DNA from 3 places in the Arthrobacter sp. 10L424 genome. Region 3 is predicted to be linked to each of the others. Evidence: riboswitches for the same ligand, from Rfam matches in the RefSeq annotation. Region 3 holds a riboswitch; each other region holds the start of a gene.

Region 1 (9,459 bases), on a different contig from region 3:
GAGCGTGGCCAGCGCCGCGAGAAAGATGCCCACGAGCTCCCGGCCGGCGGGCGGACCGCCGCCCGTCTTGAATCCGAAGGCGGGCGAGTGGCCCCCGGTTCCCGGCAAATACCGGATGGTCAACGCCGTCAACAGCCCACACAGCACCAACCAGGGAACCGGCCACCACGCGGGAGCAGGACCCCCGAGGACTTGATTCGGCAGCCCGTCGAAGATGTAGCGCTGGACTGCAGCGACCAAAGCGAGAAAGCCGTACGCAACAGCCGAGATGGGGACGCCCAAGACCGCTGCCAGCAGGAGCGCGGCGATGTATGGCCTGGAACGAATTACGACAGCCGGATCGAAGCTGGGCGGCGACGCGGCGGGCCCGCTCATTACCGGCAACCCGGCGCGGCTGTGACGATTCGGGCCACCCCGAATGTCCTGCTTTCAGAGCGGGTCGACATCAGCCAGCGTCCGCCCGAAAGACGGCTCCCGGCAAACGGAAGCGCCGCGGGAACGGGACCGGCGCGACCATGGTTGCAGTTGGGCATCCCTCCTCCTTCCGCTGGCCGTCCGCCGGACTGCGGGAGCTTATAGTGAGGACTCACAGGCGACGGAGGCTGGTCAATCACATGTTCGCCAAGCTAGCGGTTCCAGTGGGGGCAGTCATCACCCACTGCGGGTGAAAGACCATCTTGAGGCACTCAAGCGGCCCGGCATCGGGCCGTCAACTGAGCTCCGCCGCTAACACCGCGCACTGGGTCAGTAGACCGGTTTCCCGGGCTCAACGTCCCGCACCCAGGCCAGGATTCCGCCGTCGAGGTGGCTGACGCGCTCGTAGCCGGCAGTCCGGGCGGCGGCGAGGACGGCCGCGGACCGGGTCCCGCCCTTGCAGAGGAACACGATGTCCCGGTCCTGCGGAAGCTCGTGCCACGCCTCCCCGGCCAAGATCCGGCCCTGCGGGATCAGCACCGCCCCGTCGATCCGGACGATCTCGAATTCCCCGGTCTCGCGCACGTCGACGAGTTGGAAGTCCTTGAGCCCGGCCGTGCGGGAGGCCAGCATCGTGGCCAGCTGCGCCGCCGTCACGGTATGTTCGGTGCCCGCCTCCGCGGCGGGGGCGATGCCGCAGAACGCCTCATAGTCGGTGAGTTCCGTGATCCGTTCCGCCTCGGGATCGCGGGAGACCTTGATTTCGCGCCAGGTCCCGCCGAGTGCGTCGAAGAGCGCCACCCTGCCCAGCAGTGAGCGCCCGACGCCGGTGATCAGCTTCACGGCCTCCGTCACCATGAGCGAGCCCACGGCAGCGCACAGCATCCCGAACACGCCGCCTTCCCCGCAGGACGGCACGGAACCTGCGGGCGGCGCCTCGGGGTACAGATCGCGGTAGGTGGGGCCGTGCTGTTCCCAGAAGACGCTGACCTGCCCGTCGAAGCGGAAGATCGAACCCCAGATGTAGGGCTTGCCGAGGATCGCTGCGGCGTCGTTCACAAGATACCGGGTGGCGAAGTTGTCCGCGCCGTCGAGGATGAGGTCGTAGCCGGCGAACAATTCCAGCGCGTTTGAGGCGTCCAGGCGGACATTGTGGAGGCGGACCTCCACCAGCGGGTTCAGCGCGGCGATGGCGTCCCGGGCGGACTCGATCTTGGGCCGGCCCACATCGGCGACGCCGTGGATCACCTGGCGCTGCAGGTTGCTCAGGTCCACGGTGTCGTCGTCGACGATGCCCAGGGTGCCCACGCCGGCGGCGGCCAGGTAGAGCAGCGCGGGAGACCCGAGGCCGCCGGCGCCGATCACGAGGACCTTGGCGTTTTTCAGGCGGCGCTGCCCGATCGCCCCGATCTCCGGGATGATGAGGTGGCGGGAGTAGCGTTCGACTTCTTCCGTGCTCAAGCCGTCAGCCGGCTCCACCAGTGGTCCGGGCGCCGTTTCCGGGGTTGCGGGGGCAGCATTGGGGGTGAACTTGGAAGCCATACTTCAATCTATGCCCGAAGTTGCCGCCAGGTCATATTACTGACACGTAAAGTGGAAGTAACAGCAAGCGAAAGAAGGCCGACAGTGGTTCATCAGGCACCGGTTGAGCGGGGTCACGCAGGTAAGTCGCCGGAGGCACCGGCACGAGGCGGACAGCGGTCGGCACGGCTGCCCCGCGATGAACGCCGGGCACAGCTGCTCGCGGCGGCCCAGGAAGTGTTCGTCGCCAACGGATATCACGGCGCCGCGATGGACGAGATCGCCGAGACCGCCCACGTCAGCAAGCCCGTGCTGTACCAGCACTTCCCGTCCAAACGCGAGCTGTATATCGCGCTGCTGGACAGCCAGCTGAGCAAGCTGACCGAGCTGCTGCTGGGGGCCCTCAACTCCACCACCGACAACGATGAGCGCGTCCAGGCCGTCATGCGCGCCTACTTCCGCTTCATCGCCAGCGACGACCAGGCCCACCGCCTGGTTTTCGAGTCCGATCTCGTCAACGACCCCGACGTCAGCGCGCGGCTGGAAGCGTTCAACAAGACCTTCGCCGACGCCGTCGCCCGGGTCATCGCGGAGGACACGAAGCTGCCCGAACTGGAGTCCCAGTTGCTGGGCCGCGGACTCGCCGGACTGGCGCATGTCAGCGCCCGGTACTGGCTGGAAACCGACGGCAATCTTGACCTCGATGTGGCCAGCGACCTGATCTACCGTTTAGCTTGGCGCGGAATCTCACGCTTCCCCAAGGAAACCTAGACTACAAATAGAGATGACGCTTTGATTTTTGTTGGACTTTGATTGGCTGGGAGGCCTTGCTGTGGAAGTAAAGATCGGCATTCAGAACATCGGCCGCGAGATTGTCCTGGAATCGGCCCAGGATGCCGACGCCGTGGCTAAATTGGTCGGCGAGGCCATCGCCAAGGGCTCGGAGCTGCGGCTGACGGACGAAAAGGGCCGCCAGATCATCATTCCCTCGAATGTCCTGGGCTATGTTGAAATCGGCGCCGAGGAAGTGCGCCGCGTCGGTTTCGGCGCGTTCTAGTCACCACCGGCCGCTGCTGAACCCAGTCCCCAGATCCGCAAGGAGTCCAAACATGCTTTCCCTGATTGTGGTTGCCCTGGTGACCGTGGCCGCGGGCTTTGTGGTCTGGGCCAATGACAAGCGGCACGCCAAGTACGGCATAGCGGTCCCGGCAGGGGTATCGCTCACCGCCGGGATGTTGAGCTGGATCATCTTCATCGCCGCCGGACTGGGCTACCAGCCCGGGCTGACCTGGATTCCGTGGATACTGCCCATGGTCCTGGGCGCCGCCGCCGCCGTGGCGGCTGTGCTCTACCTCGGCAAGACCCGCACCGGCCGCGACACCGCCCGGCTCACCGCCATCCTGCGCTACTAGCCGTTCGCGGCAGCAGCCCTGCAACCTTGACCACCGCCCGCCCGGGTGCGTGGTCACGGTTCGTTAAGGCCCCGATCGCCGCTGTTTCCGCTGGCCCGGGACCGGCCCCGGACCTACTGCGGCGGAGGTTCCGCGACAGCGCCGAGCCGGGCGGCGGCCGCGCCGGCGGCTGTTGCGGCGGCGACGTCCCGCCGCGTGACGTTGTCCCCGGCGTCGTGGGAGCTGTATCGCAGGAAGACTCTGCGGTAGCGCCAGTCCAGGTCGGGGTGGTGGTTCTGTTCTTCGGCCAGGCGTCCGACGGCGGCGATCAGTTCCAGCGCCGCGGCCGCCGTCGGCGCTTTGTAGACGGTGACGAGACCGCCGAGCCGGTGCCTCCAGTCCGGCAGCCCCGCCAGGGCCGCGTCGACCTGGCCCTCGTTGAGGATGTCCTCTGTGGCTGCCATGGCAGGCTCCTTTGCTGCGCCGGAGGGGCCTACAGGAATTCGGCCCGTCCCTCCATGGCCGAGGACGCCAGCGCGTGTTCCCGGCGCGGGATCCTGCCGGCCCTTTTCGCCAGCCTACCGGCGATCACCGCGTGCTTGAAGGCCTCCCCCATCAACACCGGATTCTGTGCCCGGGTCACGGCCGTGGCCAGCAGCACGGCGTCGCAGCCAAGCTCCATGGCGAGGGCGGCGTCGGAGGCCGTGCCGATGCCGGCGTCGAGGACCACGGGCACGGAGGCACGCGAGACGATGAGTTCGATATTGTGTGGATTCAGGATGCCCAGGCCGGTGCCGATCGGCGCGCCCAGCGGCATCACCGCGGCGGCGCCGAGGTTTTCGAGCCGCAGGGCAAGCACGGGGTCGTCGTTGGTGTAGGCGAAGACTTTGAACCCCCGGCCCACGAGCTGCTCGGTGGCCTCGACGAGTTCGACGGCGTCCGGCAGCAGGGTGCGCTCGTCCGCGATGACTTCCAGCTTCACCCAGTCCGTTTCGAGGGCTTCGCGGGCCAGTTCGGCGGTCAGCACGGCGTCCCTGGCGGTGAAGCAGCCGGCGGTGTTGGGCAGCACCCGGATGTTGTGGTCCAGCAGCAGCTGGAACAGCGAACCCGTCTCCGCCGGCGAGTAGCGGCGCATGGCGACGGTGGTGAGCTCGGTGCCTGACGCCAGCAACGCAGCCCCAAGACCGTCCAGGCTCGGCGCCCCGCCGGTGCCCATGATCAGCCGCGACCCGAGCTGCACGCCATCCACCTCAAACGGATCCCCGCCAGCCGTTGACGCCTTCGGTGCCGCTGCCAGTGTGGTGTTTTCCGCGCTGCTCATCCTCCCTGCACCGCCGTGACCAGCTCGACGTCGTCGCCGTCGGCGAGCGCGGTGCCGTGCCACTGGCTGCGGGGAACCACCTCGGCGTTACGGGCGACGGCGACCCCGAGTTTCCCGCCGTCCGCAGACTGGCCGTTCGGGGCCAGCGGCCGGCCGGTGACCGCGCTGACGAGGGCGCCCACCGAGGCGCCGTCAGGAAGCGTGTGCCCGGTTCCGTTCAATGTGATGTTCATACCGATTCCTTGCTGTGCTCAGGGTTGGGATTGGTGGTCCGCGTGGTCATGTTCTGCTGTCGGGTGGAGGCCTGGCCAGCGGGCCCGGTACCGGCGGCGAACCTGTCCGGCCGGAAACAGGCCCAGCGGGGGTCCTCGACGCCGTCGAGCAGCTGCCGGCAGATCTCCGCGGCGGCCGGCGTGAGGAGGATTCCGTGCCGGAAGAAGCCGGTGGCGATAATCAGCCCCGCAATGTCCCCCTGGCCGCCCGGTTCCGCCACGCGGCCCAGCAGGGGCGCGTTGTCCGGGGTCCCGGGCCGGGCCCTGGCGGTGGCCTCGAGCAGTTCGAGTTCGGCGACGGCGGGGACCAGGTGCTGGGCGTCGCGCAGCAGCTGGTAGACGCCGCCGGCGGACACTGCGGAGCCGGCGGAGCCGGGGGTGGCGCCATCCGGTGCCTGGCCGTTTTCGCCGAGGGCATCCTCCCGCTGCGTGGCACCGATCACCACTGTGCCGTCCTGCCGGGGAACGATGTAGACGGGCACCCCGCGGACCAGTCCCCGCACGGTGGATGTCAGGAGCGGCCGCAGCTTCTGCGGGACCCGGAGCCGGAGAATATCGCCGTGGACCGGCCGCAGCGGCAGCCGGAGTCCGGCGGGCAGGCCCCGGAGCGCGGCGGCGCCGAGGCCGTTGGCGACGATGGTTTCCCGGGCCAGGACCGTGCCGCCGCCGGCGAGGTCCGCCCCGGCCACGCGCCCGTCCTGCCAGGACAGCCCGGCAGCGCGACGCCCGATCGTGTCGCAGTGGCTGTCCGCGGCCAGGAGTTCCGCGATCCGGGCGAGCAGCCGGCGGGGGTCCACCTGGTGGTCGGCGGGAATGCCGAAGGCGCAGGAGATGCCGGGGCTCAGCAGGGGTTCGCGCATGCGCGCCTCCCGGACACTCAGCGGCTCGACGGCAAGGCCGGACGCCTGCTGGACGGTGCGCAGGTCCGCGAGCGCCCGGCGGTCGGCGGCGTCGGCGCCCACGGCGAGGGTCGGCGTCGTGAGGTACCCCGTGCTGGCGGCACCGGCGGCGGCGCAGGTATCCGGCCCGTCTCCCCCGTCCTCCAGCGCGGCGGCAAATGCCGGCCAGAGGCGTGAGGACTCGAGCATGAGCTCCAGGAGGGATTCTTCCTGGTAGTGCAGTTCACTGACGGGGGCGAGCATGCCGGCGGCGGCCCAGCTGGCGCCGCTGCCCGGGGCGTCGTCGATGAGGGCGACCGTTCGGCCGGAGCGCCTCGCCGCCCACGCGATTCCGTGGCCCACAACGCCGCCGCCGATCACGGCGACGTCGTAACATTTCCCGGCTTCGGTGTCATCGGCAGCGGCCGCAGGCGCCGCGGCGTCATTGCCCGCGGCCGTGCCGCGGGCGGATGTGGTGTCCATGAAGGATTCCTTCCCTACGCCGGTACTAACCGGATCAGGTCAAGCGGTCGGCTCTGACGCCCTCTCAGCCTGCCGGCGCCGGACGCTGGTGGCGTCGACGGCGGCGGGCTCCCGCGGTATTGGCCCAGTTTAGAGGAACTAGGCTGGGGGCATGAGCCAGGATGCCGTCCACACCACCGCCCGCCTATACCTCTGCACCGATGCCCGGCAGGGCCGCGGCGACTTTGCTGACTTCGTGGACGAGGCTTTTGCCGGCGGCGTCGATATCATCCAGCTGCGCGACAAGTCGCTGGAGGCGGCCGAGGAACTGGAACTGCTGGAGGTCCTGCACCAGGCAGCCCGCCGCCATAACCGCCTCTGGGCTGTCAACGACCGGGCGGACCTCGCCTCGCTCGCCGGGGCTCCGGTATTCCATATCGGGCAGAAGGACATCCCCACCGGCGCCGCCAGGACGTTCCTGGGCAAGGACACCGTGATCGGACTGTCCACCCACAGCCCGGAGCAGGTGGACGCGGCCCTTGCGTCCTCAGCCGGCAGCGATGGCCTGGACTACTTCTGCGTCGGACCGGTGTGGGCCACTCCCACGAAACCGGGGCGCGCCGCCGTCGGACTTGATCTGGTGCGCTATGCGGCGGAGGCGGGCCGCCGGGCCGGAGCCCCGGCGGGGAAGATAACCGAGGGGAAGACAACCGAGGGGAAGACTGCCGAGGGGAAGACTGCCGAGGGCCAGGTGGCAGATGGTGTGCCGTGGTTTGCGATCGGCGGCATCGACCTCGGAAACGTGGAAGAGGTGGTGGCAGCCGGCGCCCGCAGGATCGTGGTGGTCCGGGCCATCACCGAAGCCGACGATCCCGCCGGCGCCGCCCGGGCCCTGCTGGCCGCACTCGACGCCGCCGGCAACTGAGCGCGGCGCTCAGCCGGCCAGACTCAACCGGCCAGACCGAGCGCCGTCATCCGGCGCGAGTGGTTGGCTGCCAGTTCCGCCATGAGCCCGCGGACAAGTTCCCTGGACCCGTCGTCCGTGGACCCGTCCTCATTCGCGCCGGCCAGGCCGCCGACGAACGCGTGCTCGAAGCTCACCCGCTGGGCCTGGGTCAGGGCTTCCCCGAGGAGGCGCCTGGCCCACAGCGCCAGCCGTGACGCCAGCCGCGGGTCATCGGCCAGGGCGGACTTGAGCCGTTCCCGCAGCACCGCCGTGGCCTCTTCATCGGCCTGGATCTGCTCCACCAGGTCCCGGGTCCCGGCGTCGACGTAGCGTGAAATGGCCCGGTAGAAATCGGCGGAGACGGTGTCGATCACGTACGCCTTCATGAGGGATTCGTACCAGTCCGCCGGGCGGGTTCGTTCGTGGAAGTGGTCCACGGATGGCTGGAACGGCAGCATGGCCGCCTCCGGGTCCAGGCCCATGGCATCGAGCTTGGCGCTCACGAGTTCGTAGTGCTGGAACTCGATCACGGCGATCCTGCCCAGCACCGCGCGGTCGTGCAGGGACGGTGAATACCGCGCGTCGGAGGAGAGCCGTTCGAAGGCGGAGAGCTCGCCGTAGGCCATCACACCGAGCAGATCCCTCAGAAAGCTGTGGTATCGGGCGGGATCAGCCGGGGATGTGCTCATGATCCAAGACTAATGGCGCAAATGAAGCTAATCTGATTTTCGTGTCCCATCACCGCCTGACCCCGAGCGTCCACCGGCAACAGAATCAACTGGCCGAGGCGCTCAGCGCGCTGCGGGCAACGCTTGAACTGCCCGGCCCCTTCCCCGAGGACGCGCTCCGGGAGGCCAAGGAGGCAGTCGCCCGCCACGAGCTGCCGGACCTGGATTTCACGCACATCGAGTTCGTGACCATCGATCCGGCGTCGTCCACCGACCTGGACCAGGCCCTCTTCATCGACCGCTCCGGCGAGGGCTACACGGTGTTCTACGCGATCGCCGACGTCCCCTCCTTTGTTGCCCCCGGAGGTGCCCTCGACGCCGAGACCCGCCGCCGCGGCCAGACCTTTTACACCCCGGATGGCCGGATTCCGCTGCACCCGGAGGTCATCAGCGAGGAGGCCGGAAGCCTGCTGGCCGGCCAGCTGTGCGCCGCGTTTGTGTGGGAATTCGAGCTGGACGCCGCCGCCGAGGTGTCCACGGTGCGGGTCCGCCGGGCCGCGGTCCGCAGCCGCGCCAAGCTCAGTTACCCGGGCGTGCAGGCCGAGCTCGACGCCGGCACCGCCGTGCCCGTCCTGCAGCTGCTCAAGGAAGTCGGAATGAAGCGGGTGGAGCTGGAACGGCTCCGTGGAGGCGCCAGCCTCAACATGCCGGAACAGGAAATCGAGCAGCTGCCCGACGGCGGCTACCGGATTGTCGCTGCCCCGCCGCTGCCCGTAGAGGACTGGAACGCCCAGATTTCCCTGATGACGGGGATGGCGGCCGCTGGGATCATGCTGCAGGGCAAAGTCGGCATCCTGCGCACCATGCCGGCCCCGGATGCCGCATCGCTGGCGCACTTCCACCGCCAGACCCGCGCCCTGGGCAAGCCCTGGGACGGCGAAATGAGCTACGGCGAATACCTGCGCACCCTTGATCCGACGGACCCGCAGCAGCTGGCGATCGTGCACTCGGCCGGCATGCTGTTCCGCGGCGCCGGGTACACCCCGTTCGACGGAACGGTTCCAGACGCCGCCATCCAGGCCGCGATCGGGGCCGCCTACGCCCACTCCACTGCTCCGCTGCGCCGGCTGATCGACCGTTTTGTCCTGGTGATCTGCGAGGCACTCAGCAACGGCGCGGAGGTCCCGGCCTGGGCCCGCGAAGCCCTGCCGTCGCTGCCCGCGATCATGGCCGCCTCGGACCAGCTGGCCGCCCGGCTGGAGCGGCTCGCCCTCGACACCGTCGAGGCGGCACTGCTGGTCAACCACGTCGGCCAGGAGTTCGACGCCGTCGTGATCTCTGGTTCCAAACCCTCCGGTAACGGGAAAGGCGCGAACGGAAAAAGCAGGAACGGGAACGGCAACGGAAAGAACGGCAACGGGGGCGGCAACGGAAACGGTCCCTCCGGGATCGTGCAGATCGCGGAGCCTGCGGTCACGGCCCGCTGCCCCGGCGAACTGGAACCCGGCACCCACGTCCGGGTGCGGATTGTTTCCGCCGACATTGCCGCCCGCGAGGTCCGGCTGGAGCTGGTGGGCTGAGCGGTC
Region 2 (9,459 bases), on a different contig from region 3:
ACGGTGACCCTGGCGCTTCTTGTAACCGGTCTTGTTCTTGAACTTCTGGATGACGATCTTGGGACCGCGAAGGTCCTCAAGGATCTCAGCCGTAACCTTTACCTTGGCCAGGTCCGAAGCTGCAGACGTGACCTTGTCACCGTCTACCAGGAGCAGTGCGGGCAACTCAAAGGTGCTGCCGGCTCCACCGGGGACGCGGTTCAGGGTAACGAAGTCTCCAACGGAAACCTTCTCTTGGCGGCCGCCTGCGCGGACAATCGCGTACACCACTGGGGAACTCACTTCTCTCGACGTTTATTACTAGATTTGCGTGCGGAACCTGGGTCCAACGAATCTGGTCCGGCTCACGCTGTGCCTCTACGCCGGTGGAGTTCCCAAGGGAATCCATGAGCTATCCCGTGGACAAACGCATCCGAAATCGGATGGAGCGTCCTCAAGGTCATAACCCAAGTGTTGGCGTAAGCACCGAAGATCTAGACTACGCTAATTTTGCCTTCGGCCGCAAATGAGGCTGGTTCCGAAGGGAGGTACGTGATAGGCGCCACTCTGTATGGACAGAGCCTGCCGCAACGACTTCCGGAACCGTGCCCACCCATCGTACAGGCCCACACGGGCACCCGCTGTCAGGCGTGCAGCCGCGGCGCGTCGAAGAAGTCGACCTCGTAGCGGGCGGACTGCCGGAAGGCCAGCGTCATGGCGTCCCGTTCGCCCGTTGAGGCCGCCCGTGCCGCGGCGTCGGTGTAGGCAACGGCCTGCCGGGTGGCGGCGACGAACTCCTCGTCGGCGTACGTGCGCAACCAGACGGCGTAGGGATGGGACTCCGGGGCGCCCGCGGTCAGGAACTGCCGGTACAGGGTCTCCCCCACCTCGGCGTAGAGCCAGAAGCACGGGAGCACGGCAGCCACCAGCACCCCGTAACTGCCGGAGACCGAGGCGGCCAGCAGATGGTCGACGTAGGACTTGGTGACCGGGCCGAGCGTCACCTCAGCTGTGCGGGTACTGAGCCAGGTCCGGTGCAGCTCCGACTCGACCTCGAGGCAGTTCTGCGCTGAGCGGGCCCAGAACAGCTGCTCGGCCTCAGTGGGTGCGATCGCGGCGGCACGGGCCAGCACGCGGGAATAGCCGTTGAGATACAGCGCGTCCTGGGCGAGGTAATAGGCGAACTCCTTCTCCGGGAGCGATCCGTCGGCGAGGGCCCGGACGAAGTCAAGGCCGTAGATCGCCTCCAGGTCGGCGGTGGCCGCTTCCCGGAGCGCGACGGCGAACTCGCCTTCGGCGGGTTCCCGGGCGGCGGTTCCATTCCGGGCGGCGCTGTGGTCCTGGGTGTGCTGCTGGACGTGGTGGAAGTGGTGGACCGGGCCGTTGCCGGTACCGACGTCGAGCGCCGACGAGGCGCGCAGTGCCTCCTGCAGCCACGGCTTGACCTCGCGGAGCGCGGCCTCCCAGTCCCCCGTTCCCTGCCCAATACTTCCTGCCTGCCCTGCATTTCTCGCCTGCACTGTGTTTCTAGCCTGCACTGTGGCGATGGCCGAGGACAACGAACACCCCGTGCCGTGACTGTTGCGCGTATGCACGCGCTCCCCCGGCACCACCACGACGTCCTGGGCCAGGAGCCCGCCGGTGTTGACCAGCGCGTCGGGGCACCCGTTGCCGCCGTCGTCATGGCCGGCGCCGGTCCGGGAACCGCTGCCGCCGAGGTGGCCGCCCTTCACCAGCACCGTGGTGCCGGTCTGGGCGGCGAGCCGTTTGCCCTGTTCCAGCGCCCCGGCCCAGTCCTTGGCGGCCTCCTCCCGGAGCAGGACGGCGAGCTCGGCGAGGTTGGGTGTGATCAGGTCCGCGTACGGCAACAGCGCGTGCAGGGCTGCCTCGGCGGACTCCTGCAGCAGCCGGTCGCCGCTCGTCGCCACCATGACCGGGTCCAGGACCACGACGGCGGGGCGGGACTTCTCCAGCCAGCTGCGGACGGCGTCGATCACGGAGGCGTCCCCCAGCATGCCGATCTTGACGGCGTCGATGGTGATGTCCTGGCTGATGGCCTCCAGCTGGGCGGTCAGGAAGGCCGCTGGCGGGACGTGGACGGCGCTGACGCCGCGGGTGTTCTGGGCGGTCAGGGCGGTGATGGCTGCCATGCCGTAGCCGCCGTGCGCGGCGATGCTCTTGAGGTCGGCCTGGATCCCGGCGCCGCCGGAGGGGTCGGAGCCGGCGATCGCCAGCACCCGCGGGATCCTGGGCGCCGAAGGGGCAGGGACAGGCGGAAGAAACGATGAGGCGGTGGTCAAGAGAGACATCCCTTCGCCGGTGCTAGCCGGACAGGTTCAACGGGTCTGGATCTCAGCCGGCTCGATGCGCGGCACCCCGTGTCAGGGCTCCAGCCTAGCCGCATCCCTTAACGAAGACGCGGGCACGGCCCGGACTGCGCGTATTGCTACGCCGTCCGGACCGCGCCCGCGGCCTTGCTGAACTGTTCCGGAGTCAGAGCTCCGAGGCCGGAACGCCGACGCCGAGGATGATCGGCTCGCTGGCGGCCGGCTTTGCCGCCGGTGACGTTGCTGCCGGGACCTTGGCCTCGTGCACCGAAACGGCGGCGGACTGCCGGGATTCCTGACGCTGCTCGACCGAGGTCTCATTCGCTGCACCCTGGGCGCGGCTGGCGCTCCGGTTGCGGCGGCCGCGGCGGGCACGCGAGGTGCCGGCTTCGGCTTCCGCCTCAGTCTGCGAACCCGGCGCCTGGGCGCGTCCCGGGCCGGTTCCGCCGGCGCGGGCCGGAGCGGCCGCTGCCGTCCGGGCCGCCGGGGACTTCGCTGCCGGTTCCTTTGCCGCAGGAGCCGTGGCTCCTTCGGTTTCGCCCAGATTGGCGAAAGCCTCGGTCAGCAGGTCCAGGGTCAGCGCAGGCGCACTGGAATCCTCTGCGTGCTCCACGAACGGCAGGGCGACCTGCTCGCCGCCGAACGTCAGCACGGCGCCCGGACGTCCGGCCGCTTCCTCCGTCGCGGCCAGCTCGACAGCCGCCTCGACGGCTGCCTCCACCGCTGCCTCGCGGGTCCCGGCGTCGGCGGTTGCCTCGCCGTCATGCAGGTGGGCGGCGTGCGCCGCTGCTGCAATGTTGGCCAGCGCGGCGCGGGTTGCCTCGGCCTTGGCGTGACGCTCGGCGTCGGTGGGCTCGGCATGCACGGCTGCCGGGGCGGACTGGACGTCCGTCCCCTGGCCGCCACGGCCGCGCCGGCGGCTCTTGCGTTCGGTCCGTGCTGCCGGCTGCTGCTCCGTCCGCGGGACGTGGTGCTCGGCGGCGACCACGTTGGCGCGGCGGTGCTCGACCGGCTCGTCGTGCGTGACGATGCCGCGGCCGGCGCAGGCTTCGCACTGTTCGCCGAAGACTTCGAGCAGCCCGGTGCCCATCCGCTTGCGCGTCATCTGGACGAGGCCCAGCGAGGTCACCTCGGCCACCTGGTGCTTTGTCCGATCCCGGCCCAGGCACTCGACCATGCGGCGCAGGACGAGGTCGCGGTTGGATTCGAGCACCATGTCGATGAAGTCGATGACGATGATGCCGCCGATGTCGCGGAGCCGGAGCTGCCGGACTACTTCCTCGGCTGCTTCGAGGTTGTTCTTGGTGACGGTTTCCTCGAGGTTGCCGCCGCTGCCGGTGAACTTGCCCGTGTTGACGTCCACCACGGTCATGGCTTCGGTGCGGTCGATCACGAGGGAACCGCCGGAGGGCAGGAAGACCTTGCGGTCCAGAGCCTTGTGGATCTGCTCGTCGATGCGCCAGGCCGAGAAGATGTCCGTGTCCTTGGTCCACTTCTCCAGCCGGCCCACGAGGTCCGGCGCCACGTAGGTGACGTAGGCCTCGATGGTGTCCCAGGCTTCTTCACCGGAGACGATCAGCTTGGAGAAGTCCTCGTTGAAGACGTCACGGACCACCTTGATGGTCAGGTCAGGTTCGCCGTAGAGCAGTTCGGGGGCGAGGATCTTGGTCGAGGTCGACTGGCCCTCGATGCCTTCCCACTGGGCGCGGAGGCGGTTGATGTCGTGCGTGAGCTCTTCCTCGGACGCACCTTCGGCGGCGGTGCGGACGATGACGCCCGCATCTTCCGGCAGGCGGTCCTTGAGGATCCGCTTGAGGCGGTTGCGTTCGACGTCGGGCAGCTTGCGGGAGATGCCGGTCATGGAACCGCCGGGCACGTACACGAGGTAGCGGCCGGGCAGCGAGATCTGGCTCGTGAGGCGGGCGCCCTTGTGGCCCACCGGGTCCTTGGTGACCTGGACCAGCACGGAGTCGCCGGACTTGAGAGCGTTCTCGATACGGCGTTGCTTGCCCTCGAGGTTGACGGACTCCCAGTTGACTTCACCGGCGTAGAGCACGGCATTGCGGCCGCGTCCGATGTCGACGAAGGCGGCTTCCATCGACGGCAGCACGTTCTGGACCTTGCCCAGGTAGACGTTGCCGATCAGGGAATCCTGCTGGGTCTTGGACACGAAGTGCTCGGCCAGGACGCCGTCCTCGAGGACGCCGATCTGGATTCTGTCGTCGCGCTGGCGGACGATCATCTGGCGGTCCACGGATTCGCGCCGGGCCAGGAACTCGGCCTCGGTGATGACGGTGCGGCGGCGTCCGGTGTCGCGGGATTCGCGGCGGCGCTGCTTCTTCGCCTCAAGCCGGGTGGAGCCCTTGAGGGACGTGACGCGGTTGTTGACCGGCGCCTCGGTGGCGGCACGGGGCGCACGGACCCGGGTGACCGTGTTGGGCGGATCGTCGTCTCCCCCGCCGGTCAGTTCGAGGTCCTGGTCGCCACGGCGGCGCCGGCGGCGGCGACGGGAGGTCACGCCGTCTTCGAGCGTCCCCTCGGAGCCCTCTTCTGTTTCTTCCGAGGTGCCCTCGCCCTCGGTCTCGGACTCGGACTCGCCGCCTGTGCGGCTGCTGCGTCCCCGGCGCCCGCGGCTGCGGCGGCGACGGCGGCTTCCGGCGTCTTCGCCCTCGCCTTCCTCGCCCTCTTCCTCTTCATCAGCTTCTGCGACGACCGGCGCTGCGGCCGGGGCCGGACGCACGACGGCGGTCAGGTCAGGTGCCTGGAAAATCATCGAGGTGACCGCGCCCGGCTCCAGGAAGAGCGAGGAGGCTGCGGCCGGGGCGTCTGCGGCAGGTGCTTCGGCTGCGGTGGCGGCCTGCTCAGCCGGGGCAGCGGCGGCGGCGGGCGCGGCAGCTGAGACTTCCGTCGTTTCCGTGGTTGCTGCCTCTGCCGCGGCCCCGGCGGCCGGGGCTTCAGCGACGGGCGCCTCCGTTGCCGGCACTTCAGCGCCTGGTGCTTCAGAGACGGGGGCGGCGGCCTTGGCACGGCTGGCGCGGCGGCGGACAGGCTTTTCGACCGGCACTTCGGCAGCCTCTGCTGCCGGCGCCTCGGCCGTGGCGGCCGCCGGCTCTGCTGCGGCTTCAGCGGCGAAGGCCGGCAGGGGTTCGGCCGGTTCGGCGACTTTGCGGGCGCGGGAGCGGCGCGCAGGCGCCTTGGCCTTGGCTTCGGTCTCCTCAGCGGGAGCCTCTGCGGCCACGGCGGAAACAGCTGCGGGCTCTGCTGCTTCCGCGGCCTCGGGGGCTTCCTTCTTGGGCAGTGCCTTGCGGGGGGTCCGGACCGGCCGCTTCGGCGGGGTGGCTACAGCTTCTTCAGCTGATTCGGGTGCTTCATTGGCAACGGCAGAGTCTTCGTTTCCCGTTACAACCTGGTCATTATCCATATGTGGCGACACTCCTGCCCCTGAATGCCGCCACATCCGGCACCCGTTGGGGCAATTATTTGTCAACACCCGCAGGCATTGACAGAAGTCAATTGGATACCCTCAGGTTCGCACCGGCAGTGGGGTGCGGCAGCCCTGGAGGGCCGGCGGAATTGTTCTGAAACCCGTTGATCTACACGCCACAACCAGGTGCCGTCCAATGGCATTGCGGAACAGCCGGGATCAGAGGATCCGTAGCTCCCTGCTCATCATTGGCGGTCTTGGGAACAAAGTCGCCGGACCGGGACCCGGATGTGGATCGGGTTCCAGCCACGATCATTGTCTCACAGGAGCCGTCAAAGCAGGCGTAAGCAGGCATCCGGACCGCGGCCTGGTCCGAATCACTCTGGACGGCACGAGCCTTCCCGGACTTCCCCCAGTCTCCGGCGATAGAATCGGACCAGTTGCACCGACCCGAAGGACTTTGATTCCATGCCCAGCATCTCCAGTGCCACCGGCGAGGCAGCCGCGCAGCAGCAAGGCTCCAGCACGTCTGCTGCGGAACGGCCGCTCCCCCTGATGACCCGCGATCGCCCCTTCGCGTGGCTTCTGCTGATCACCGGCGTCGTCGGCTGGCTTGCCTCCGGGATCCTGGTGCTGGAGAAACTGGAGGTCCTCAAGGACCCCGGCCACGTGACCGTGTGCGATGTGAACCCGTGGATCTCCTGCGGCCAGGTCATGCAGACGCCACAGAGTTCGGTGTTCGGTTTCCCCAACATGTTCATCGGCATCGTGGCCTTTGCCGTCATCATCACCACCGCGATGGGCCTGCTGGCCGGCGCCAGGTTTGCCCGCTGGTACTGGCTGGGCCTGCAGGCCGGCGTGACCCTGGGCTTCGCGTTCGTGGTGTGGCTCTGGTCGCAGGCGCTGTATTCCATCCACATCCTCTGCCCGTTCTGCATGGTTGTGTGGGCAGCGATGATTCCGCTGTTCGTCTGGGTCACGGTCCGCAATGTGTCCAACGGCGTGATCCGCCTGCCCGAGGGGCCGACCAGGATCCTGGGCGACTCCGGCTGGATCATCACGGCCCTGCTCTACGTCGCCGTGATCGCCACCATCTTCTTCGCCTTCATCCAGGTCTTCATCGGGACCTCCGGCTACTAAGCCGATGAACCCCGGTTAACCGCCGCGAGGTGACAGTTAAGGCCAATGTTCGCGATGAACATTGGCCTTTACTGTCACCTCGGTGAGGCGGTCGGTCGGTCCCGGAGCTTAGTCCTGGAACCAGATCTTGATCTCGCGTTCCGCGGACTCGACGGAGTCCGAGCCGTGGACCAGGTTCTGCTGCACCTTCAGGCCCCAGTCGCGGCCGAAGTCGCCGCGGATGGTGCCGGGAGCCGCCGTCGTCGGGTCCGTGGTGCCCGCAAGCGAGCGGAAGCCCTCGATCACGCGGTGGCCCTCGAAGATCGCGGCGACAACGGGGCCGCTGAGCATGAATTCGACGAGCGGCTCGTAGAACGGCTTGCCCACGTGCTCCTCGTAGTGCTGCTCCAGCAGTTCGCGGCTCGCGTCGACCTTCTTGAGCTCGGACAGGGTGTAGCCCTTGGCTTCGATGCGGGCGATGATGCCGCCCGTCAGTTTGCGGGTGACGCCGTCGGGCTTGATCAGTACCAGGGTGCGCTCAATGCTCACAGCTGCTCCAATGTGTTGGGGTGGGATTCGGAAACAAGTCTAGTTGCTTTGCTCTTCGGGGTGGGCCGCGTCCCAGGCGGTCTGCTCCCGTTCGCGCTGCGCGGACTCGCGGTCAATCCGGATGCCGGTGCGGATCCCGTACCACCAGGCCACCGCGAAGAGTCCGCCGACCACGAACATCGCCGGTTCCAGGATGCCGGTAAGGATCAGCACGATCTGCAGGATCCAGCCCAGCGCCACTCCCCACGGCTTGGAGAGGACCGCGCAGGTGAAGACATACACGAGGCACAGCCCGATCCCCACCGAAAAGATCAGGACCGGCGGGAACTCGTCCCGCCGCAGCCCGAAGACGGTGAGGGTGCCGAAGAGCACCACAAAGGCCTCCAGCAGCAGCACGGTGGAGGCAAACATGACCTTGGTGGAGCGGCGCTTCTTGGGCATGCCCGGGCGCCATTCGCGCTGGGCCTTGGTGAGTTTCGCCATGGTCTAGGCGTCCGCCTTTCCGAGCAGGATGCGGGCGTCCGCGACGAGCGTGATGGACCCGGTGACAAGGACGCCGCCGGCGAGGTCGTCGTTGGATTCGGCACGTTCCACCGCCCATTCGAGGGCGTCGTCGAGCTTCTCGGCGACGTGGATGTTGTCCTCGCCGAAGCCGAGTTCCTCGGCGAGTTCCGCGAGGTCCTCGGCCGGCACAGCGCGGGGCGAGTTGGACTGCGTAAAGCAGTACTCGGCAGCCAGGTCGCCCAGGGATTCCTTGAGCTGGCGGAGGATCTCCTCGGCGTCCTTTTCCCGCAGCACGCCCACTACCACCACGAGCTTGGTGAAGCTGAAGGCCTCGTGGATGGCCTCGGCGGAGACCCGGATGCCTTCGGGGTTGTGCGCGGCGTCGACGATGATGGTCGGCGCGGTGCGCAGCACCTCGAGGCGGCCGGGCGAGGTGACCGAGGCGAAGGCCTCCTGGACGATCTCGGCGTCGAGCGCCTTTTCAGCGCCGAAGAAGGCCTCCAGCGCGGCGATCGCGACGGCGGCGTTCTCCGCCTGGTGCGCGCCGTGCAGCGGGACCAGCAGGTCCTCGTAGCGGCCCGCGATGCCCTGGATGGTGACCATTTGGCCGCCGACGGCGACGGTGCGGGATTCGACGCCGAACTCGACGCCTTCGAAGCGGAAGGGGACGTTGGTTTCCTTGGCCTTTTCCAGCAGTACCTGGGCCGCGTCACGGGGCTGCGCGGCGCTGACCAGGAAGCCGCCGGGCTTGATGATGCCGGCCTTTTCGTACGCGATCTCCTCCGTGGTGTCGCCCAGCAGCTCGGTGTGGTCCAGCGAGATCGGCGTGACCACGAAGACCTGGCCGTCGCCGACGTTGGTCGCGTCGGTGATGCCGCCCAGGCCCACTTCGATGACGGCGACGTTGACCGGCTGGTCGGCGAAGACAGCGAAGCCGAGGATGGTGAGGCACTCGAAGTAGGTCAGCCGGGGCTGGCCGTCGGCTTCGAGTTCGCCGTCAACAATGGCCAGGTACGGGCGGATCTCGTCCCAGATCCGGACGAAGGTCTCATCCGGCACGGGGGCGCCGTCGATGCTGATCCGTTCGGTGACCTTGGACAGGTGCGGGCTCGTGTACCGCCCGGTGCTCAGCCCGTGAGCGCGCAGCCCTGCCTCGATCATCCGGGCGGTGGAGGTCTTCCCGTTGGTGCCGGTGACGTGGATGATCGGGAACGCCCTGTTCGGCTCCCCGAGGATGTCCATCACCCGGTGCAGCGGGGCAAGCCGGGGCTCCATCTTGTTTTCCGGCGCCCGGCCCAGCAGCTCGGCGTAGACGCTCTCTACGGAAAATTCGTCGGTCATGGTTCAGGCCCCTATCTTTTCCACGGTGATCTGCAGTTCAGTACCGTTTCCGTTGGAGGACAAGCCAAGCTCCATGGTGAGGGTTTCGGTGACCACAAGGTTTTCGTGGGCCTTCACCGCGTCGACAATGTCCATCGTGGCGGTGACGTTGGTCCGGATCCGGTCGCTCACGTTCAACCCGGCGTCCTTGCGGGCCTGCTGGATGGCGCGGACCAT
Region 3 (9,459 bases):
GGTGTGGAGACGGTCTTCGTGGACGGCCCGGACCTGGAGCAGTGGCGCGCCGCACTGTCGGAACCCACGACGGCGGTCTTCTTCGAATCGCCGTCGAACCCGATGCAGGAAATCGTGGACATCGCCGCCGTGAGCAACCTGGCGCACGCCGCCGGGGCGACCGTCGTCGTCGACAATGTCTTTGCCACTCCCCTGCTGCAGCGCTGCGGGGAGCTGGGCGCGGACGTGATCGTCTACTCCGGCACCAAGCACATCGATGGCCAGGGCCGGGTGCTCGGCGGCGCGATCCTGGGTACCAAGGAGTTCATCGACGGCCCGGTCAAGCAGCTCATGCGCCACACCGGGCCGGCGCTTTCGGCGTTCAACGCGTGGGTGCTGACCAAGGGGCTGGAGACCATGGCCCTGCGGGTGAACCATTCCTCCGCTTCCGCGCTGCGGCTGGCGGAATGGCTTGAGGAGCAGCCCGCGGTCAGCTGGGTCAAGTACCCGCTGCTGCCGTCGCACCCGCAGCACGATCTGGCCGCCCGGCAGATGAAGGCCGGCGGCACCGTGCTGACCTTTGAGCTCTCCCCGTCCGCCGGGCGCTCGGCGAAGGAGGCCGCCTTCGCGCTGCTGGATGCGCTGCGGATCATCGACATCTCCAACAACCTCGGCGATTCGAAGTCCCTCATCACCCACCCCGCCACCACGACGCACCGCGCCATGGGGCCGGAGGGCCGCGCGGCAATCGGCCTCAGTGACGGCGTGGTGCGCCTCTCCGTGGGGCTCGAGGACATCGAGGACCTGGTCCGCGACCTGGGCCAGGCGCTCAAGCAGGTCTAGGTTTCCTCCGCGAGTTGGCATTTCGCGGCAGTGTTTCCTGAACACATTGCCGCGAAATGCGCACTCGGCGGCGGGCCCGCTCAGCCCTGGCGGATCCGCCTCAGGGACGTCCCCTGGTCAGCCTGGTCGCCCGCGGTTCCCTCCGTGGTCACCTCGACCGCCCGTTCGACGACGGCGGCGAGCCCGCCCGCGTGGAACGGCTCCCGCTGCAGCTGCGAACCCGAGCCCTCCGCCAGGATCCGGCCGACGCCCTCGCGGACCAGATCCAACTCGCCCTGCTCCTCGAGCACGGGGGCCACGAAGTCCACGAGCGACCAGACCACATCCGCGGCCGGGGCCGGAGTGAACGTTCCAAAGTCCAGCAACTCCCCGCGCAGTCCGCAGTTGCTGGCCTGCCAGGCCGCCATCCGCAGCAGCAGGGTCGGCACCGGGGCGGGTTCGACGCCGTCGTTCCATTCCCGGGACGCTGACTCGACCAGGGCACGCACGATCACTGCGATCAGCCCCGCGTCCTCGGCCCGCAGGCAGACATCCGCGACGCGGATCTCCACGGTGGGATGATGCCGTGCCAGCCGGGCGTCGAAATAGACCATCCCCTCGTCCATCAGGACGCCGCTTTCCACGAGCCGGGTCACCACCCTCCGGTAGACGGGAAGGCTGCCGAAGATCATGGTGGGGCCGGACCCGGGCCAGCGGTTCCACGCCTGGGTCCGGTAGCTTTCGAATCCGGTTTCGGCGCCATTCCAGTAGGGGGAGTTCGCGCTGAGCGCTATCAGCACGGCGAGCTTGTCCCGGATCCGGTCCATCACCGCCACGCCTTCCTCCGGGGACTCCACGAGGGTGTGGACGTGAAGGCCGCAGGTCAGCTGGTTCCGGACCGTGAGCCCGAAGCGCTGCTGCATGGTCATGTAGCGCTGCTTCGGCGTCAGGTGGGTGGCGGCGCCCTGCGGAGACGTGGCGAGGGCTGCGATGCGGCCGCCGTGCGCCCGGGCGGCGCGGTCCGCACGGCCGCGGCCCTGCCTGAGCTGCCGGAGCAGCTCCGGGTAGTCCAGGCAGGGGCGCGTCTGGGTTTCAATCTGTTCGAGCTTAAGTTCGTAGCTGAAGTCGGCGCCGTCCTCGTGGACCGGTTGCTGCCCGGGGAGAATCAGGGCGGCGTCCTGCTTAGGCGGGACCAGGACGGGCAGCATGACATCGGCGAGGGCAAGCAGCATCCCCGTTTCGGGATCCACTATGAGCAGTTCTTCCTCCACGCCGAAGGTGCGCATAAATCTATTGTGCGTCAGGAACCCCCAAAACGCTCAAGGTCCAACGCGGGGTCAGATCCGGCCCATGCGGGGCGTCCGGAGGGGCGGGATGTGGCCCCGCGTTGCTTGGAGCTGTTCAGCGGGTTCAGCGCATTCAGTCTTGGAAGTACTCGATCTTCGCGCCGATGGTGTTGAGGCGCTCGGCCAGGTCCTCGTAGCCGCGCTCGATCACGTAGATGTTGCGCAGTTCCGAGACGCCCCGGGCGGCGAGCATCGCCAGCAGCAGGCAGGCCGCGGGCCGCAGGGCCGGCGGGCAGCCAACCTCGGCTGCCCGCCATTTGGTGGGTCCGTTGACGTAGATCCGGTGCGGGTCCAGCAGCTGCACCTGGGCGCCGAGCTTGTTCAGTTCGGTCAGGTAGATCGCGCGGTTGTCGTAGACCCAGTCGTGGATCATCGTCTGGCCCGTGGCGTTAGCGGCGATGACCGCGAAGAACGGCAGGTTGTCGATGTTCAGCCCGGGGAACGGCATGGGGTGGATCTTGTCCTCGGGGGCGCGCAGTTCCGAGGGCCTGGTGGTGACGTCCACCAGCCGGGTCCGTCCGTTGCGGGCCAGGTACTCGCCGGACACTTCGAGCCGCTGGCCCATCTGTTCCAGGGTTGCGAGTTCGATTTCCATGAATTCGATCGGAACGCGGCGGATGGTGACTTCCGAGTCCGTGACGATGCCGGCGGTGATGAGGCTCATCGCCTCAATCGGGTCCTCGGAGGGGAAGTATTCGATGTCGACGTCGACGGCGGGGCGGCCGGTGATCTTCAGCGTGGTGGTGCCCACGCCGTCGATCTGCACGCCGAGCATCTGCAGGTAGAAGCACAGGTCCTGCACCATGTAGTTGGGGCTGGCGTTGCGGATGATGGTGGTGCCGCTGCGGTGGGCGGCGGCCATGATGGCGTTTTCGGTGACGGTGTCGCCGCGTTCGCTGAGCACGAAGGAGCGGTCGTGCCCGTCCGACGGCGGCGCCTGGACGGCGTAGAAACCTGACTTGGCGTCGACGCTGAGGCCAAACTGGCGCAGCGCCTGCATGTGCGGCTGCACGGTGCGGGTGCCGAGGTCGCAGCCGCCGGCGTAGGGCAGCCGGTACTCGCTGGATTCGTCAAGGAGCGGGCCCAGCAGCATGATGACGCTGCGGGTCCGGCGGGCGGCCTCCACGTCCATCGAGTCGAGGTCCAGCACGGCGGGGCGCCGGATCTGCAGGTCGTTGGCGTTGAGCCAGGTGCATTCGACGCCGATGCTGGTCAGCACCTCGACGATCCGGTTCACCTCTTCGATCCGCGCGAGCCGCCGCAGCGTGGTGGTGCCGCGGTTGATCAGGCTGGCGCACAGCAGCGCGACGCCGGCGTTCTTGCTGCTGTTGACGTCCACGGAGCCGGACAGGGTGCGGCCGCCCTCGACCCGGAGGTGCGTCATGGCGGGCCGTCCCACCTTCACGATGCTCCGGCCAAAGATGGTCTCGAGCCGCTGGATCATTTTCAGGCTCAGGTTTTGCTTGCCCTGTTCCATCCGGGCGATGGCGCTCTGGCTGGTTCCCAGCTCGGCAGCGAGCTGCCCCTGGGTCCAGCCCTTCTGGCCGCGGGCGTCGCGGAGCAGGGCTCCGACGTGTTCAGCAGTCTCTTGAGTCATTCCCCGAAAATATCACGCATGATTTATTAACCACTGCAAACCGCGGCAAACCCGCCGGAATGCCGTTAATCTCACAGTGATACCCGTACTGTGCGATAACCAGTGCTACTGCTGCGCCAGGAAGACCATGTTCCAGGTCCCCGCCGCCACGGCAGACGCGACGGCGGCTCCGGCGATCAGCAGGCCGCCCAGGAACACCCAAACGTCCAGGCCGCTGAAAACTGAGGTCCGGGCCCAGGTCCGTTGTGCGCTGCCGAAGCCGCGGGCTTCCATGGTGACGGCCAGGCGCGAGGCGCGCCGGACGGCCTGCACCAGCAGCCCGAAGCTCTGCCCCAGGATGGCCCGCAGCCGCTGCAGCGGGTTCCCGTGCGAGCCCACCCCGCGGGCGCGGCGGGCCATGCCGATGGTCTGCCACTCCTCGGCCATCAGTCCCACAAGGCGCAGCGCGGCGAGTGTGCCGAGAACAAAGCGGTGCGGCAGTTTTGCTTTCTGCGCGAGGGCGTCGGCCAGGTCCGTGGGATCCGTGCAGCTCATCAGCAGGACGGCCGGCAGCGCGATGGCCAGGCCGCGGATCATAAAGCCGAGCCCGAGTTCGAGGGACCCTTCGCTGATCGACCAGATCCTGGCGTCGAGCAGGATGTTCCCGCTGTCCGGCGCCAGGATCGTGGTGCTCCAGCCGCCCAGCGCCGCGGCGAGGATCAGGGGCCAGCCGCGCTGCCAGAGCAGTCCAAGGGTCAGGCCGGCCAGCGGAAGCAGCGCCAGTTCGAAGGCGAGCGCCACCGACGCGGACACCCAGTCGATGGACAGCGCCAGCACCAGGGTGATGAGCATGACGGCGGCGAACTTCGCCAGCGGGTTGGCGCGCGCTAGCAGCGCAGGGTTGCCGCGCAGATTCAGTTCCTGCCTCATGGTGCCTGGACCTTCCCTGGGTTCCGGCGTTCTGGTTCCGGAACTCCCGGCGTCCGGCCAGGTTCCCGGTGTTCCGGGGCGCGAAGGCTCAGTGTGGTGCCGCCCAGGACCTCGCTGAATTCGGCGTCGTGCGTCACCGACACGACTGCGGTGCCGCCGTCGAGCAGTTCGGAGAGGAAGGAGGCCAGTTCGGCCCAGGTGTTGGCGTCCTGGCCGAAGGTGGGTTCGTCCAGGACCAGCACCTGCGGGTGCGCGGCGAGGACGGTGGCCACGGACAGGCGCCGCTTTTCGCCGCCCGAGAGTGTGTACGGATTGGCGTCGACCAGATCAGTCAGCCGCAGCCGCTCCAGCAGTTCGTCGACGCGTTCCCCGCCGCGGCCCAGGTGCCGGGGTCCGAACATCAGCTCGTCCAGCACACGTCCGGTGACGAACTGGTGCTCGGGCTCCTGGAACACGGTGCCGATCCGGGCGATCAGCTGCTGCGCCTTCCACCGGTAGGGATCGATCCCGGCGCCGGCGCTGAGGTCCAGGGCGGCGGACACCGTGCCGGAGACCGGCGCCAGCAGGCCGGCGAGGGTCAGGGCGAAGGTGGACTTCCCCGACCCGTTGGGTCCCGTGATGGTCAGCGCCTCACCGGCGCGGACCTGGGCCGTGATCCCGGACTGTACGGGCTCCGGCGGAATGGGACGGAATCCTCCGCGGAACCCCGCCCGCCGCGGCCGTTCCCGCGAGACGGCCAGGTCCTCCGCGGCCAGCAGCAGCTGCCCCGCGATATTGCCTTGTGCGGCTTCCGGGCCGGTGGCACGTGTGCCTGCGGCCCATGTACCGCGTGCCCGGGTCTGCGGCACGTAGCCGGGTACCCAGACCCCGGCTGCGGTGAGCATGTCCCGTGCCTGCGCCAGGACCAGGTCCGGCGGTCCGTCGATCAGCACAGCGGAATCCGTGGCCGATCCTGGTTGCAGCACCACGATCCGGTCCACGAGGTCCTTCCACACCGAGACCCGGTGCTCCACCACCACCAGGGTGGCTCCGGTCTTGTCCAGGCAGCGGCCGACGGCGTCCCGGACTTCCAGCACTCCGGCGGGGTCCAGGTTGGCGGTCGGTTCGTCGAGCAGGATCAGCCCGGGCCGCATCGCGAGGATGCCGGCGAGCGCCAGCCGCTGCTTCTGGCCGCCGGAAAGGGCCGACGTCGGGTGGTCCAGCGGCAGCCGGCCCAGCCCGACGTCGTCGAGCGCTTCCGCGACGCGTGACCAGATCTCTGCCGGAGGCACGGACAGGTTTTCCGCGCCGAAGGCGACGTCGTCACCGAGGCGGGAGAGCACCACCTGGGTCTCCGGGTCCTGCTGCATCAGCCCGGCACGGCCGCGCCGGGCGCGGGGCGGGGCGCCGTCGATCAGCAGGCTGCCGGACTCGTCCGCGTCCCCGGCCGCGCCGCTGGCAGTAAGGTCAGCGCCGCCGGTCGCACGGCCGGCGTCACCGGCGGAGCTGTCGCCGAGCACCCCGGCCAGGGCGTGGAGCAGCGTGGACTTGCCGGCGCCCGAAGGCCCCAGCAGCAGCACGCGCTCCCCGGGCCGGATGTCCAGGTCCAGGCCGCTGACGGCGGGCCGGAGCCGGCCGGCGTGCCGCCAGCCCCAGCCCCGCGCGGTGATAGCCGCCGGCCGGACGCCGCTGCCGGTGGATGTGTTGGAGGCGGGCATCAGGAAAAGACAGGCTCCGTGGCCGCCTTGCGGGAGGCAAAGGAACTGAGCACACCGGTTCGGGCCAGGCCCCGGGTGGCGATCCACGACAGTCCGCCGGCGATCACGGCGCCGGAGACGGTGGTGAAGGCGATGTAGGCCAGCTTGTCCGCGGCTTCGTAGGCAATGTTCCAGCCCCAAGGCAGGAAGGAATCGTTCAGTCCGCAGAACAGCCCTGCCCCGGCCCCGGCCAGCAGGGACACGGGCAGGTTGAACTTCTTGTAGATGAACGCGGCGAAGACCAGCTCGGCGCCAAGGCCCTGCAGGAAGCCCGAGAACAGCACGGAGGCGCCGTACTGCGAGCCCATGATCAGCTCGCCGGTAGCGGCCACGGTTTCGCAGAACACTGCCGCGCCCGGCTTGCGGATGATGAGCATGCCCAGCACCGCCGGAATCATCCAGCCGCCGGCGTAGAGCCCGGTCAGCGGGGGGTAAACCGCATTGAGCGGGACGGAAACGAGGTTGGCGCCCTGGGACCAGGCCCAGAAGATCACGCCGCCGGCCACCGCGATCAACGCGGCCACCACAATGTCCACCACGCGCCAGTTGTAGCTGCGCCGGGTGCGCGTCTGTTTCGCAGATGCAGCAGATGTATCAGTCATATCGTCCTCCTGAGGAACAGGAGGGGAGAGTGCCCCGGGGCCGCGGCTTCCGCCGCCGCCCCGGGCACTCCGAGAACTCGACTCCCTTGCGCCGGTACTAACCGGATCAGGTTCGAGGGTCTGCGGCTGTCCGCACTCTCAGCGCCCACCTGTGGTTTCCCCGGATTTCTCCGGTGATACCCGACGGCGGCGCTCCCCTGTCGTATTGAAAATAGCCCTTGTGGGCGTGGCCCAGTTTACACCCGGGGTTCCTTGCTTTCCGGGCCCGGCCGTCACAATCCGCCGGCGTCGGCGCCGGTGACCTGCGGACCCCTGCTTGGTAGAGTCGGCAGGGCATGGGAACACCGGACACCGCTGCGGCCTGATGGCCACCCGACGGCGGCTCACTAACGGAAGCTGAATCACGTGACCAACCCACCAGTTCCTTCCCCCGGCTACGATCCGGACTCGACCGAAGCGCAGCCGCACGGATCCCTGGCGGCACTGATCGGCAGGATCCTGGCGGAAATGGACGAACTGCAGTTCCCGTCTTTCAGCAAAGACGACGCCCTGGATCTGGGGCTCCGCCTGGTTGAACTCGGCAGGCAGCGCTCCCACCCGATCGCCATCGACATCACCAAGGGCGAGCAGGTGCTATTCCACGCGGCACTGGAAGGCGCCACCCCGGACAACGAACGCTGGATCAGGGCCAAGCAGCGGACGGCCGTGCGGTACGAGGTCCCGTCGCTGCTGGTCGGACTCCGGGCCCGGTCCGCGGGACGGATGATCGAGGACAACGCCTGGTTCGATGAGAAGGAGTTTGCCGCCCATGGCGGCGCCTTCCCCATCTACGTGCGCGGCACTGGAATGGTTGCCACCGTCACGGTGTCGGGGTTGCCGCAGAAGGCCGACCATGAGCTGGTGGTTGAGGCCCTGTCTGACATCCTCGGCCCCGCCGGGAAATAGCCGGGACGCCTGGCCCGGACGGTTCGCCGCTTCCTGCCGGGTTCCGCGCGGTGTGCCGTTGATCGCCAGCGGCTGAGTGTCCGGTTAGAGTGGTGGGCATGACGTCGGGGGACGCGGCCGCGGAGCCGCTTGTACACATCAAAGACTTCAGGATGGACTTCGGGGACACGACGGTCATTAAAGACCTCTCCTTCGATGTCCGGGCCGGGGAGACCTTCGGATTCCTCGGCAGCAACGGGTCAGGGAAAACGACCACCCTCCGGGCGCTGCTGGGCATCTACCAGCCGACCGCCGGGACCCTCCACATCGGCGGCAAGCCCTTCGCCCCGCAGGACGGTGCCCGGCTGGGATACCTGCCCGAGGAACGCGGACTCTACAAAAAAGAGTCCGTCCTGGACGTCATGGTCTACTTTGGCCGGCTCAAGGGCCTGGACAAAACCCATGCCAGGACCTGGTCGCGGGAGTATCTGGAACGCGTCGGTCTCGCCGACAAGGCGAACACGCGCCTGGACAAGCTCTCCGGCGGACAACAGCAAAAAATCCAGCTCGGCGTGACCATCATGAACGACCCCGAGCTGCTGATCCTGGACGAACCCACCAAGGGGTTCGACCCGGTCAACCGGCGCCTGCTGATGGACATCATCGAGGAACAAAAACTCGCCGGCGCGACCGTCATCATGGTCACGCACCAGATGGAGGAAGTCGAACGCCTCTGCGACCGGGTGATCCTGCTCAAGGACGGCACCTCACGCGCCTACGGCACCGTCGCGGACGTCCAGGAACAATTTGGCGGGACCGTCTACCGGCTCACCTACGTCGGAACACTGCCGCCCTCTGCCCTGTACGACATCGTCACCGACGCTGGGGGCGCCGCTGAACTCTCCCCCGGCCCCGGCGCGGACGAAACGGCGGTCCTGCGCGAACTCATCGACCACGGCGTGGCCGTACAGTCCTTCACCACCGCCAGAACATCCCTGGACGAGGTCTTCATCAAGGTCTACGGCGAGAACCACGAAATGGCGGAGGTCTAGATTTCAATGGCACAACAAACATCCACCCAACTCCCGCCCGAATCCCCCGCCCCGGCGCCGTCCACGCCGGTACCGCCGAAACGGCCCTTCGCGCGGCACAACCTCCGCACCGTCGTGGACTTCGAAGTCACACGCACCATGAAAAAGCGAGGCTTCTGGATCGCGACCCTGTCCATCCCGGTCATCATGGCGATCGTTTTCGCGCTCATCTACATGAGCAACTCCTCCACCGCAGCCAGCGAAGACGCCCAGAAAACCGCCGCCATGACCTTCACCTACACCGACGACTCCGGCCTCATCACCCCGGACATCGCCACGGCCATGGGCGGAACGAAAACCACCGACCCCGACACCGCGCTCCAGGACGTCAAGAAGGGACTGACCGAGGCGCACTTCGCCTACCCCGCCGACCCAGCCACGCAGCCGGTGAAGGTCTACGGCACAGACAAGGGGATCTTCGAGAACGGCAAGTACGACGCCGTCGCCAAACAG

The links. A riboswitch is a leader RNA that binds a small molecule or an ion and turns the genes downstream of it on or off. The one in region 3 is predicted to bind thiamine pyrophosphate.
Region 1: another riboswitch for thiamine pyrophosphate. It lies ahead of thiO (glycine oxidase ThiO); the one in region 3 lies ahead of AC1DC5_RS17035 (ECF transporter S component).
Region 2: another riboswitch for thiamine pyrophosphate. It lies ahead of AC1DC5_RS08825 (bifunctional hydroxymethylpyrimidine kinase/phosphomethylpyrimidine kinase); the one in region 3 lies ahead of AC1DC5_RS17035 (ECF transporter S component).

The regions. Positions count from the first base shown of each region.
Region 1 is NZ_JBFTJH010000001.1:547,988-557,446, reverse strand. It holds gene AC1DC5_RS02655 (chloride channel protein) at 1-375, opposite strand, end outside; gene moeB (molybdopterin-synthase adenylyltransferase MoeB) at 745-1,956, opposite strand; gene AC1DC5_RS02645 (TetR/AcrR family transcriptional regulator) at 2,041-2,706, shown strand; gene AC1DC5_RS02640 (DUF3107 domain-containing protein) at 2,768-2,992, shown strand; gene AC1DC5_RS02635 (hypothetical protein) at 3,045-3,347, shown strand; gene AC1DC5_RS02630 (4a-hydroxytetrahydrobiopterin dehydratase) at 3,461-3,790, opposite strand; gene AC1DC5_RS02625 (thiazole synthase) at 3,820-4,647, opposite strand; gene thiS (sulfur carrier protein ThiS) at 4,644-4,880, opposite strand; gene thiO (glycine oxidase ThiO) at 4,877-6,280, opposite strand; TPP riboswitch at 6,274-6,405, opposite strand; gene AC1DC5_RS02610 (thiamine phosphate synthase) at 6,432-7,184, shown strand; gene AC1DC5_RS02605 (ferritin-like fold-containing protein) at 7,208-7,894, opposite strand; gene AC1DC5_RS02600 (RNB domain-containing ribonuclease) at 7,936-9,453, shown strand.
Region 2 is NZ_JBFTJH010000003.1:696,179-705,637, forward strand. It holds gene rplU (50S ribosomal protein L21) at 1-270, opposite strand, end outside; gene AC1DC5_RS08825 (bifunctional hydroxymethylpyrimidine kinase/phosphomethylpyrimidine kinase) at 624-2,288, opposite strand; TPP riboswitch at 2,271-2,368, opposite strand; gene AC1DC5_RS08830 (Rne/Rng family ribonuclease) at 2,473-5,727, opposite strand; gene AC1DC5_RS08835 (vitamin K epoxide reductase family protein) at 6,199-6,870, shown strand; gene ndk (nucleoside-diphosphate kinase) at 6,979-7,398, opposite strand; gene AC1DC5_RS08845 (DUF4233 domain-containing protein) at 7,438-7,881, opposite strand; gene AC1DC5_RS08850 (bifunctional folylpolyglutamate synthase/dihydrofolate synthase) at 7,885-9,243, opposite strand; gene ileS (isoleucine--tRNA ligase) at 9,247-9,459, opposite strand, start outside.
Region 3 is NZ_JBFTJH010000011.1:130,918-140,376, forward strand. It holds gene AC1DC5_RS17010 (O-succinylhomoserine sulfhydrylase) at 1-822, shown strand, start outside; gene AC1DC5_RS17015 (glutamate--cysteine ligase) at 903-2,087, opposite strand; gene AC1DC5_RS17020 (UDP-N-acetylglucosamine 1-carboxyvinyltransferase) at 2,221-3,744, opposite strand; gene AC1DC5_RS17025 (energy-coupling factor transporter transmembrane component T family protein) at 3,850-4,653, opposite strand; gene AC1DC5_RS17030 (ABC transporter ATP-binding protein) at 4,650-6,350, opposite strand; gene AC1DC5_RS17035 (ECF transporter S component) at 6,350-6,991, opposite strand; TPP riboswitch at 7,057-7,200, opposite strand; gene AC1DC5_RS17040 (heme-degrading domain-containing protein) at 7,397-7,936, shown strand; gene AC1DC5_RS17045 (ABC transporter ATP-binding protein) at 8,035-8,967, shown strand; gene AC1DC5_RS17050 (ABC transporter permease) at 8,974-9,459, shown strand, end outside.